3 regions of the Nonomuraea sp. NPDC050227 genome follow, and region 1 is predicted to be linked to each of the others. Evidence: predicted binding sites of a transcription regulator. Region 1 holds the regulator's gene; each other region holds the start of a gene.
What was found. Region 1 encodes HrcA, which represses chaperone genes, less so after heat shock. Its sites were predicted from a motif close to TTGGCACTCTCNNNNNGAGAGTGCCAA; they were not measured.
Positions count from the first base shown of each region.

Region 2: a site for HrcA is predicted at 1,144-1,170, ahead of groES (co-chaperone GroES). Genes of this name have one in related genera too.
Region 3: a site for HrcA is predicted at 2,163-2,189, ahead of groL (chaperonin GroEL). Genes of this name have one in related genera too.

Region 1 is NZ_JBITJF010000005.1:364,095-367,365, forward strand. It holds gene dnaJ (molecular chaperone DnaJ) at 1-791, opposite strand, end outside; gene hrcA (heat-inducible transcriptional repressor HrcA) at 803-1,816, opposite strand; gene ACIBK9_RS21990 (hypothetical protein) at 1,973-2,800, shown strand; gene ACIBK9_RS21995 (DUF3097 domain-containing protein) at 2,818-3,271, shown strand, end outside.
Region 2 is NZ_JBITJF010000016.1:56,104-59,374, forward strand. It holds gene ACIBK9_RS44845 (MarR family winged helix-turn-helix transcriptional regulator) at 1-126, opposite strand, end outside; gene ACIBK9_RS44850 (NAD-dependent epimerase/dehydratase family protein) at 231-1,085, shown strand; gene groES (co-chaperone GroES) at 1,257-1,571, shown strand; gene groL (chaperonin GroEL) at 1,641-3,260, shown strand.
Region 3 is NZ_JBITJF010000006.1:609,667-612,937, forward strand. It holds gene ACIBK9_RS26340 (hypothetical protein) at 1-271, opposite strand, end outside; gene groL (chaperonin GroEL) at 424-2,052, opposite strand; gene ACIBK9_RS26350 (cold-shock protein) at 2,397-2,597, opposite strand; gene ACIBK9_RS26355 (MoaD/ThiS family protein) at 2,841-3,116, opposite strand; gene thrC (threonine synthase) at 3,142-3,271, opposite strand, start outside.

The DNA of each region.
Region 1 (3,271 bases):
TCGCCGCGCCGCTCGAAGATCTCGTGCGCGCGTTCGACGATCTCCAGGAACAGGTCTCCGGGCGGGCCGCCGCCGGGGCCGACCTCGCCCTCGCCGGCGAGCTGGATGTGGGTGCCGTCCTCGACGCCCGCGGGGATGCGGACCTTGATCGTACGGCGGGTGCGCACCCGGCCGTCGCCCGAGCACTCCTGGCAGGGGTGGCGGATGATGCTGCCGAAGCCGCCGCACTGGGGGCACGGCCGCGAGGTCATGACCTGGCCCAGGAACGAGCGGGTGACCTGGGAGATCTCGCCGCGCCCGTTGCACATGTCACAGGTGTCAGGGTGGGTGCCGGGGGCTGCGCCGGCGCCGTGGCACACCTCGCACAGCACGGCGGTGTCCACGACCAGCTCGCGGGTGGTGCCGAACGCCGTCTCGCGCAGGTCGAGCTCGACCCGGATGGTGGCGTTGCGGCCCCTCCTGGCGCGCGAGCGCGGCCCGCGGGTGCCGCCCGCGGTGCCGAAGAAGGCGTCCATGATGTCGCTGAAGGGAAAGCCCGCGCCGAAGCCGCCGGCGCCCGCGCCCGCGCCGCCGCCGAAGGGGTCGCCGCCCAGGTCGTACATCTGGCGCTTGTTCGGATCGGACAGCACCTCGTAGGCCTGCGTGATCTCCTTGAACCGCTCCTGGGTCTCAGGATCGGGGTTCACGTCGGGGTGCAGCTCGCGGGCGAGGCGGCGGTAGGCCTTCTTGATCTCGTCCTGACTGGCGTCACGGCGCACCCCGAGGGTGGCGTAGTAGTCGCTGTTTGCCACTTATCGACCTCTTAAGATGCAGCCAGGATCTGGCTGACGTAGCGTGCCACCGCGCGTACGGCGCCCATCGTCACGGGGTAGTCCATCCTCGTGGGACCCAGCACGCCGAGCCGGGCCAGTTGGTTGTCGCCAGAACCGTATCCGGTTGCGACGATGGACGTGCCGCGAAGGTAGGGGTTTTCCGAGCCGATGCGCACGGTGAGCGCGGACGGGGTGTCTGTGGATGTCTCGCCGAGCAACCGCATGAGCACGACCTGCTCCTCCAGCGCCTCCAGCACGTCGCGCAGGCCGGTGGAGAAGTCGGCGCCCGCGAGATTGGCCGCGCCGGCGAACACGATCTTCTCGTCATGGCGTTCGACGAGGGTTTCGAGCAGCACCGACAGGATCGTGGCCACGGCGGGCCGGTCCTCGGCGGGCAGCCGCTCGGGCAGGTCGGCGACCAGCTCGGGGACGTTGCTCAGCCCGCAGCCGTCGAGGCAGGAGTTGAGCACCGCGCGCAGATGGGCGATGCGGTCGTCCTCCACCACCTCGGGCAGCTCGATCACGCGCTGCTCGACGCGCCCGGTGTTGGTGATCAGCACGAGCATGACCCGCCGCTCGTTGAGCGGGACCAGCTCGACGTGCCTGACCGTGGAACGGGTCAGCGTCGGGTACTGCACGACCGCTACCTGCCTGGTGAGCTGCGCGAGCAGCCGCACGGTGCGGAAGACCACGTCGTCGAGGTCGACCGCGCCGGCGAGGAAGGTCTCGATCGCCCGCCGCTCGGCCCCCGACAGGGGCTTGACCTGCGAGAGCCGGTCGACGAACAGGCGGTAGCCCTTGTCCGTCGGCACGCGGCCCGCGCTGGTGTGCGGCTGGGTGATGTACCCGTCCTCCTCCAGAGCGGCCATGTCGTTCCTGACCGTTGCCGGGGAGACCTTGAGGTTGTGGCGCTCCGCCAGCGCCTTGGAGCCCACCGGTTCGTTGGTGGACACGTAGTCTTCGACAATGGCGCGGAGCACCGCCAGCTTCCGTTCGTCGAGCACGTGCTCACCTCCTGCCTCTGCCTAACAGGGAAACGACAGGTCTAGCACTCCGTGTTCCCGAGTGCCAAGTGTACGGCTCTCGCCCACAAGGTGCGATAACACCAGGTCCCATCCTGTTGCTAGCGACTTACAAGCGACAGGCCTCACACTTGCCGCATGACCGACAATTCCCAGCCCCCGCAGTACGGACCGCCCCAGGGGCAGGGTCCCTACTACGGTCAGCCGAACCAGTACGCCCAGCCTCCGTACCAGCCCCAGCAGCACGGCCAGCCGCCCTACCAGCAGCAACAGCCGCCCGCCCAGTACGGCCCCCCGCCCCAGTACGACCAGCAGAACCAGTACGGCCAGCAGAACCAGTACGCCCACCCCGACCAGTACGGCCCCCACAACCAGTACGGCGGCCAGCCGCAGTTCCCGGCCAGGATCGACGGCAAGGCGATCAAGCCGCGCCTGTGGTGGATCGCCGTCGTGTGGGCCGTGGCCGTCGTGCTCGGCGTCGTGGGCGTGGTCGTGTTCGCCGGCGGCGTGCTGAGCAGCGTCTCGGACATGGCCCCGACGAGCACGTTCGCGTCGGGCGAAAGCGTGAAGGTCGCGATCGACCCCGCCAAGCGCCCGGCCGTCTACATCGCCACCGACACGCGGGTCAACTACCAGTGCGAGATCTCCGGCGGCCCGGCCCAGGCCAGGCTGGTCAAGGTCTCCGGCACCCAGACGCTCAGCGCCGGCGGCACCACCTGGCAGGAGATCCTCGCCGTCAACGCCCCCGCCAAGGGCGACTACCAGCTGACCTGCGCCACGCAGGAGGAGTCGTCGGCCCGCTTCGGCGTGGGCCGTGACGTGCTGTCCGCGGCGGGCGGCCTGTTCGGCGGGGTGGCGGCGCTGTTCCTGTTCCCCGGCGCCGGCCTGCTCATCGGCATCATCGGCACCGTCGTCGTCCTCGTACGGCGCAGCGGCGCGCGTAAGCGCCTTGCGGTCAGCGGGTGATTTGCTACGGTCCCCGTGTGTACGAGGGCGATGTGCTGGCGGGCAATTGGCGGCGGCCGGGCAAGGGCAAGATCCCGAAGGTGCCCGCCGAACTCGACCTGGTCGTGGAGGACGCCGACAGCGGCTTCTGCGGTGCCGTGGTGGCCTGCGACAAGGAGGCCGTCACCCTGGAGGACCGGTTCGGCAAACGCCGCCTGTTCCCGCTGGCCCCGGCCGCGTTCCTGCTGGAGGGCAGGCCCGTGACGCTGGTGCGCCCGACGGCCGCGGCCCCGGCGGGGCCCAGGCGCAGCGCGTCCGGGTCCATCGCCGTGGAGGGGCTGCGGGCCCGGGTCGCCAAGGAGAGCCGGATCTACGTCGAGGGCGTGCACGACGCCGCGCTCGTGGAGAAGATCTGGGGCCACGACCTGCGGGTCGAGGGGGTCGTGGTCGAGTACCTGGAGGGCGTCGACGACCTGCCCGCCATCGTGGCCG
Region 2 (3,271 bases), on a different contig from region 1:
CTTCACGCCGCGCTCCAGCAGGCGCGAGGCGCGCGAGATCCGGCCGATCACGCCCATCGGGGACACGTCGACGTCGGGCCGTGTCCGCGCCCACTGTCCGAGAATCACGTCCACCGCGTCATCCACGGGGCTCACCCTACCAAAGCTTCGACGTTGAAATGTTCGGCGTCGTGCGGTACTGTCCACGACGTCGAAATGTTCAACGTAGAAATTTTCGAGGTAGGTTCATCATGAAGGTGCTGGTGCTGGGCGCGACGGGGTACATCGGCGGCGCGGTGGTCGAGCGGCTGGCCGAGCAGGGGCACGAGGTGGCCGTCCTGGTGCGGCCCGCCGCCGACGGCTCCCGGCGCGTGCCGGGCGTGGCGGACGAGCGTCACGGAGACCTGGCCGACGTCGCGGGGCTGGCCGCCGCGATCACCCCGGACATCGACGCCATCGTGGTCGCCGCCCAGCTCGGCGGCGACAAGGAGGCCGACCTGGCCGCGATCGGCGTGCTCGCCGCGTCGGGCCGGAAGGTGGTCTTCACCAGCGGCGTGTGGGTGCTGGGCGCCACCGCCGACGGGCACGAGGACAGCCCGGCCGACCCGATTCCGCTCGTGGCGTACCGGCACGAGATCGAGCAGCTGGTCATCGACGGCGGCGGCTCGGTGATCCGGCCCGGCGTCGTCCACGGGCGCGGCGGCGGCATCCCCGCCATGATGCGCGCGCAGGCCGCCGAGCGCGGCGCCGGGGTCTACGTCACCGCCGGCGGCGAGCCGCACACCTGGACGTTCGTGCACGTCGACGACCTGGCCGAGCTCGTCGTGGCCGTCCTGGAGAGGGGCGGCGCCCGCGTCTACCACGGCATCAGCGAGGAGGCCGTGCCGGTCGCCGAGGTGGCCGAGGCGGCGGCCCGGTCGGCGGGCGTCAAGCCGCAGGCCGAGCCCTGGCCGCAGGCCGAGGCGGCCCAGGTGCTGGGGGCGGGCTTCGCCGAGGCCCTGGCGCTCGGCCAGCGCATCAGCGCGACACGCACGCGCGCCGAACTCGGCTGGAACCCCTCCCGGCCCGGCGTCGTCGCCGATCTGACCGAGGGTTCCTACGTCTGATCGCTCTGAGCAGACGCGTTCGTGTTGACTGTCAAGGCCCTCTTGCATATGTTTCCTGTTGGCACTCTCACCTTGAGAGTGCCAACGTGCGACGAGGCAGGTCTGACACCCGCGACGGCAGGCCCCGCTGGTCGCCTCTTCTAGATCATTCAAATCTGAAGGGGAGGTCCGATCGTGACGACCGCCACCAAGGTTCCCGTTAAGCCGCTCGGCGACCGCATCGTGGTTCAGCCGCTTGAGGCAGAGCAGACCACCGCTTCCGGTCTGGTCATCCCGGACACCGCCAAGGAGAAGCCGCAGGAGGGCAAGGTCCTCGCGGTGGGCCCCGGCAACTGGGATGAGGACGGCGACAAGCGTATTCCGCTCGACGTCTCCGAGGGCGACGTCGTCCTCTACAGCAAGTACGGCGGCACCGAGGTCAAGTACGGCGGCGAGGAGTACCTCGTGCTCTCCGCCCGCGACGTTCTCGCGATCATCGAGAAGTAAGCCGGTTGTGTCGAGCCCCGGGCGCTCTTGAGGGCCCGGGGCTTTCGACGCCAGGAGAGGACTTTCAGCATGGCGAAGATCCTGCAGTTCGACGAGGACGCCCGTCGCGCGCTTGAGCGCGGTGTCAACGCCCTCGCGGACGCCGTGAAGGTAACCCTCGGCCCGCGTGGCCGTAACGTCGTCATCGACAAGAAGTTCGGTGCGCCGACGATCACGAACGACGGTGTGACCATCGCTCGTGAGATCGAGCTGGAGGAGCGCTACGAGAACCTCGGCGCCCAGCTCGCCAAGGAAGTTGCCACCAAGACCAACGACATCGCGGGCGACGGCACCACCACCGCCACCGTGCTGGCCCAGGCCATGGTCCGCGAGGGCCTGCGCAACGTGGCCGCCGGCGCCTCGCCGCTGTCGCTCAAGCGTGGCATCGACAAGGCCGCCAAGGAGATCAGCGACCGGCTGCTGGCCAGCGCGCGCGAGGTGGGCGACAAGAAGGAGATCGCCAACGTCGCCACCATCTCCGCCCAGGACGCCAAGATCGGCGAGCTGATCGCCGAGGCGTTCGACAAGGTGGGCAAGGACGGTGTCCTCACCGTCGAAGAGTCCAACGCCATGGGCATGGAGCTCGAGTTCACCGAGGGCATGCAGTTCGACAAGGGCTACCTGTCGGCCTACATGGTGACCGACCCCGAGCGCATGGAGTCCGTCCTGGAGGACGCGTACATCCTGCTCACCCAGGGCAAGATCTCCTCCATCGCCGACTTCCTGCCGCTGCTGGAGAAGGTCGCCCAGACCAAGAAGCCGCTGCTCGTGGTCGCCGAGGACGTCGAGGGCGAGGCCCTGGCCGTCCTGGTCACCAACAAGATCCGCGGCACCTTCACCTCCGTGGCCGTCAAGGCCCCGGGCTTCGGTGACCGCCGCAAGGCGATGCTCCAGGACATGGCGATCCTCACCGGCGGCCAGGTCGTCAGCGAAGAGGTCGGCCTCAAGCTGGAGCACGTCGGCCTCGAGGTGCTCGGCACGGCCCGCCGCGTCGTCGTCACCAAGGACGCCACGACCATCGTCGACGGCGCCGGCGACCAGCAGGCGATCGAGGACCGCGTCAAGGAGATCAAGATTGCCATCGAGCAGTCCGACTCCGACTGGGACCGCGAGAAGCTGCAGGAGCGTCTGGCCAAGCTCGCCGGCGGTGTGTGCGTGCTGCGCGTCGGCGCCGCCACCGAGGTGGAGCTGAAGGAGAAGAAGCACCGCCTCGAGGACGCGATCTCCGCGACCCGCGCCGCGATCGAGGAGGGCATCGTCTCCGGCGGTGGCTCGGCCCTCATCCACGTGGGCAAGGAGCTCGACGACCTCGGCCTGACCGGCGACGAGGCCACCGGTGTCGGCGTCGTGCGCCGCGCGCTGGTCGAGCCGGCCCGCTGGATCGCCGAGAACGCCGGCCTGGAGGGCTACGTGGTGACCCACAAGGTCGCCGAGCTGCCCGCCGGCCAGGGCCTCAACGCCGCCACCGGCGAGTACGTCGACCTGATCGCCCAGGGTGTCATCGACCCCGTCAAGGTGACCCGGTCCGCGGTGCAGAACGCGGCTTCGATCGCGGGCATGCTCCTGACGACCGAGGCGCTCGTGGTGGACAAGCCCGAGGAGGAGGCTCCGGCCGCCGGCCAGGGCCACGGCCACGGTCACGGCCACTGACCCGGCTGTTT
Region 3 (3,271 bases), on a different contig from region 1:
CCGACGACCTGTCCTCGGCCTCCTCCGACGACCTGTCCTCGCCCTCCTCCGACATCTCCCCGCGCTCGTCCTGCGACGTCCACCTGGACGGCGAGGCGCAGTAGTCGCGGTCGTACAGTTCCAGGTAGCCCGCGCAGTAGGGCACGTCGACGTACTCCAGGGCCTCGTCCAGGTAACCGTGGTCGTCTGCCTGGGCGGGCATCGTCATGGCGGCCGCGGCGGCCAGCATGACGGCTCCGAGCCCGAGAACGCGCGCGGTGCGGGAATTCATGTAACTACTCCTTTGTGCGGTGAATCGTCACTTCGTTTCGTTACTGTCCGTAGTCAATAACTACTAAACGTAACGGGACCGGACACAACAAAAGGCGGCCGGATCCTTGGAGATCCGAACCGCCTTCTGATGCGTCAGCGACCAGGCGAGGCCTAGAAGTCCATGTCGCCGCCGCCGGGCATGCCGGCCGGAGCAGCAGGGGTCTTCTCGGGCTTCTCGGCGATGACGGCCTCGGTGGTGAGGAAGAGCGCCGCGATGGAGGCGGCGTTCTGCAGCGCGGAGCGCGTCACCTTGGCCGGGTCGATGATCCCGGACTCGAACATGTTGACGTACTCGCCGGAAGCGGCGTTGAGGCCCTCGCCCGGGGTCAGGTTGCGCACCTTCTCCACGACGACGCCGCCCTCAAGACCGGCGTTGACCGCGATCTGCTTGAGGGGCTCCTCAAGAGCCTTCTTCACGATCGCCGCGCCGGTGGCCTCGTCGCCGTTGAGCTCGAGCTTGTCGAACGCCTTGGCGCCGGCCTGCAGCAGCGCCACGCCACCGCCGGGGACGATGCCCTCCTCGACGGCTGCCTTGGCGTTGCGCACGGCGTCCTCGATGCGGTGCTTGCGCTCCTTGAGCTCGACCTCGGTCGCCGCGCCGGCCTTGATGACCGCCACGCCACCGGCCAGCTTGGCCAGGCGCTCCTGCAGCTTCTCGCGGTCGTAGTCGGAGTCGGTGCGCTCGATCTCGGCGCGGATCTCGTTGACCCGGCCGGAGATCGCCTCGGCGTCACCGGCGCCGTCGACGATGGTGGTCTCGTCCTTGGTCACCACGACCTTGCGGGCGCGGCCGAGCAGGTCGAGGGTGGCGGTCTCGAGCTTGAGGCCGACCTCCTCGGCGATGACCTGACCGCCGGTCAGGATCGCGATGTCGCCCAGCATGGCCTTGCGGCGGTCGCCGAAGCCCGGGGCCTTGACGGCCACGGAGCGGAACAGGCCGCGGATCTTGTTGACCACCAGGGTCGCCAGGGCCTCGCCGTCGACGTCCTCGGCGATGATCAGCAGCGGCTTGCCGGACTGCACGACCTTGTCGAGCAGCGGCAGCAGGTCCTTGTTGGCCGAGACCTTGCTGTTGACGATCAGGATGTACGGGTCTTCGAGAACGGCCTCCATACGGTCGGAGTCGGTCACGAAGTACATCGACGTCATGCCCTTGTCGAAGCGCATGCCCTCGGTGAGCTCAAGCTCCAGGCCGAAGGTGTTGCTCTCCTCGACGGTGATGACGCCTTCCTTGCCGACCTTGTCCATCGCCTCGGCGATGAGCGAGCCGATCTCGGGGTCGGCGGCGGAGATGGAGGCGGTGGAGGCGATCTGCTCCTTGGTCTCCACGTCCTTGGCCAGCTTGGAGAGCTCCTCGCTGACCCGCTCGACGGCGGCCTCGATGCCCTTCTTCAGGGCCATCGGGTTGGCGCCGGCGGCCACGTTGCGCAGACCTTCGCGCACCAGAGCCTGGGCGAGCACGGTGGCCGTGGTGGTGCCGTCGCCGGCGACGTCGTCAGTCTTCTTGGCGACTTCCTTGACCAGCTCGGCGCCGATCTTCTCCCACGGGTCCTCGAGCTCGATCTCCTTGGCGATGGAGACGCCGTCGTTGGTGATCGTGGGAGCGCCCCACTTCTTCTCCAGCACGACGTTGCGCCCCTTGGGGCCCAAGGTCACCTTGACGGCGTCGGCGAGCTGGTTCATACCGCGCTCGAGACCGCGCCGGGCGTCCTCGTCAAACGCGATCATCTTGGCTGCCATAAGGCTAGACCTCCCAGATGCAGGGTGGCGTGTCCTGGACCGAGCCGACGCCCGCGACGGCATAGGCCTGCATCTCCGTTCGGCAGACCCCATCGTCTCGATCCGAGTTGTTGGCACTCTGCCACACAGAGTGCCAACGAACTGTTTAGCACTCTACCCTGCCGAGTGCAAGCCACGGGCACCCCACCCCAGCTCATCGGGCAGGTCATCGGGTGCGCCGGTTCGTACGGCGAGCCGCCCCTGAGGCGCGGCCCGCCGTGCGAAGCCGACGGAGGAAACAGTGGCGAGCCCGTACGGACTGCGCTGCCGCACGTCCCGCCTTGGTGCATACCAGCGAGGGTGAATCAGACCGTGCGGACGGACTCCGCCTGCGGCCCCTTCTGGCCCTGCGTGATCTCGAACTCGACGCGCTGTCCCTGTTCGAGAGAGCGGTACCCGTCCATCATGATCGCTGAGTAATGGACGAATACATCCTTACCACCGTCTACCGCGATGAAGCCGTAGCCCTTGTCCGCGTTGAACCACTTGACGGTGCCCTGCGCCACTTCCGACTCCTCTTACTGGGCTCGCAGATCTCGCCCATTCCTTCGCGAGACCCGTAATCGCATGACTTTTGGGAAAATCAGCCAGACGATCGCCCTCGACCATACCTGTGGCACGGGGTTTGGCAACAGAGTCAACCGACAAAACGCTAATTTCATCGAAGGCTGAGTCGTTCGAGGTTGAATTTGGTTCTAAAACAAGAAGGCGCCCACAAGGGGCGCCTTCAAGAGTCGGTGGTCCGGCGGTCAGCCGCCCGCGACTGCGGGGATGATGGAGATCTGAGTGCCTTCAGGGGCGGGAGTGTCCAGGCCCTCGGCGAAACGGACATCCTCATCACCAACGTATACGTTGACAAAACGACGAATCTTGCCCGATTCATCCAGAATTCTCGCGCCGATCCCCGGGTAGTCGGAGTCAAGCTTGGCGAGAACGTCACGAAGAGTCGCCCCTTCGCCACTCACCTCGGCGTTACCCCCGGTGTAAGTGCGCAGAATGGTGGGAATCCGCACAGAAACGCTCATGGTTTTTGTTGCCTTTCCTGGATTGTCAGACAGTCGCGCGGAACGCGTCGAGAGAGGGCCGGATCACGGCGGTGGGCCGCGCGTCGTCGCTGATCGCGTCGAGCGTCTTCAGGCCGTCGCCGGTGTTCAGGACCACCGTCTCGGCCTCGGGGTCG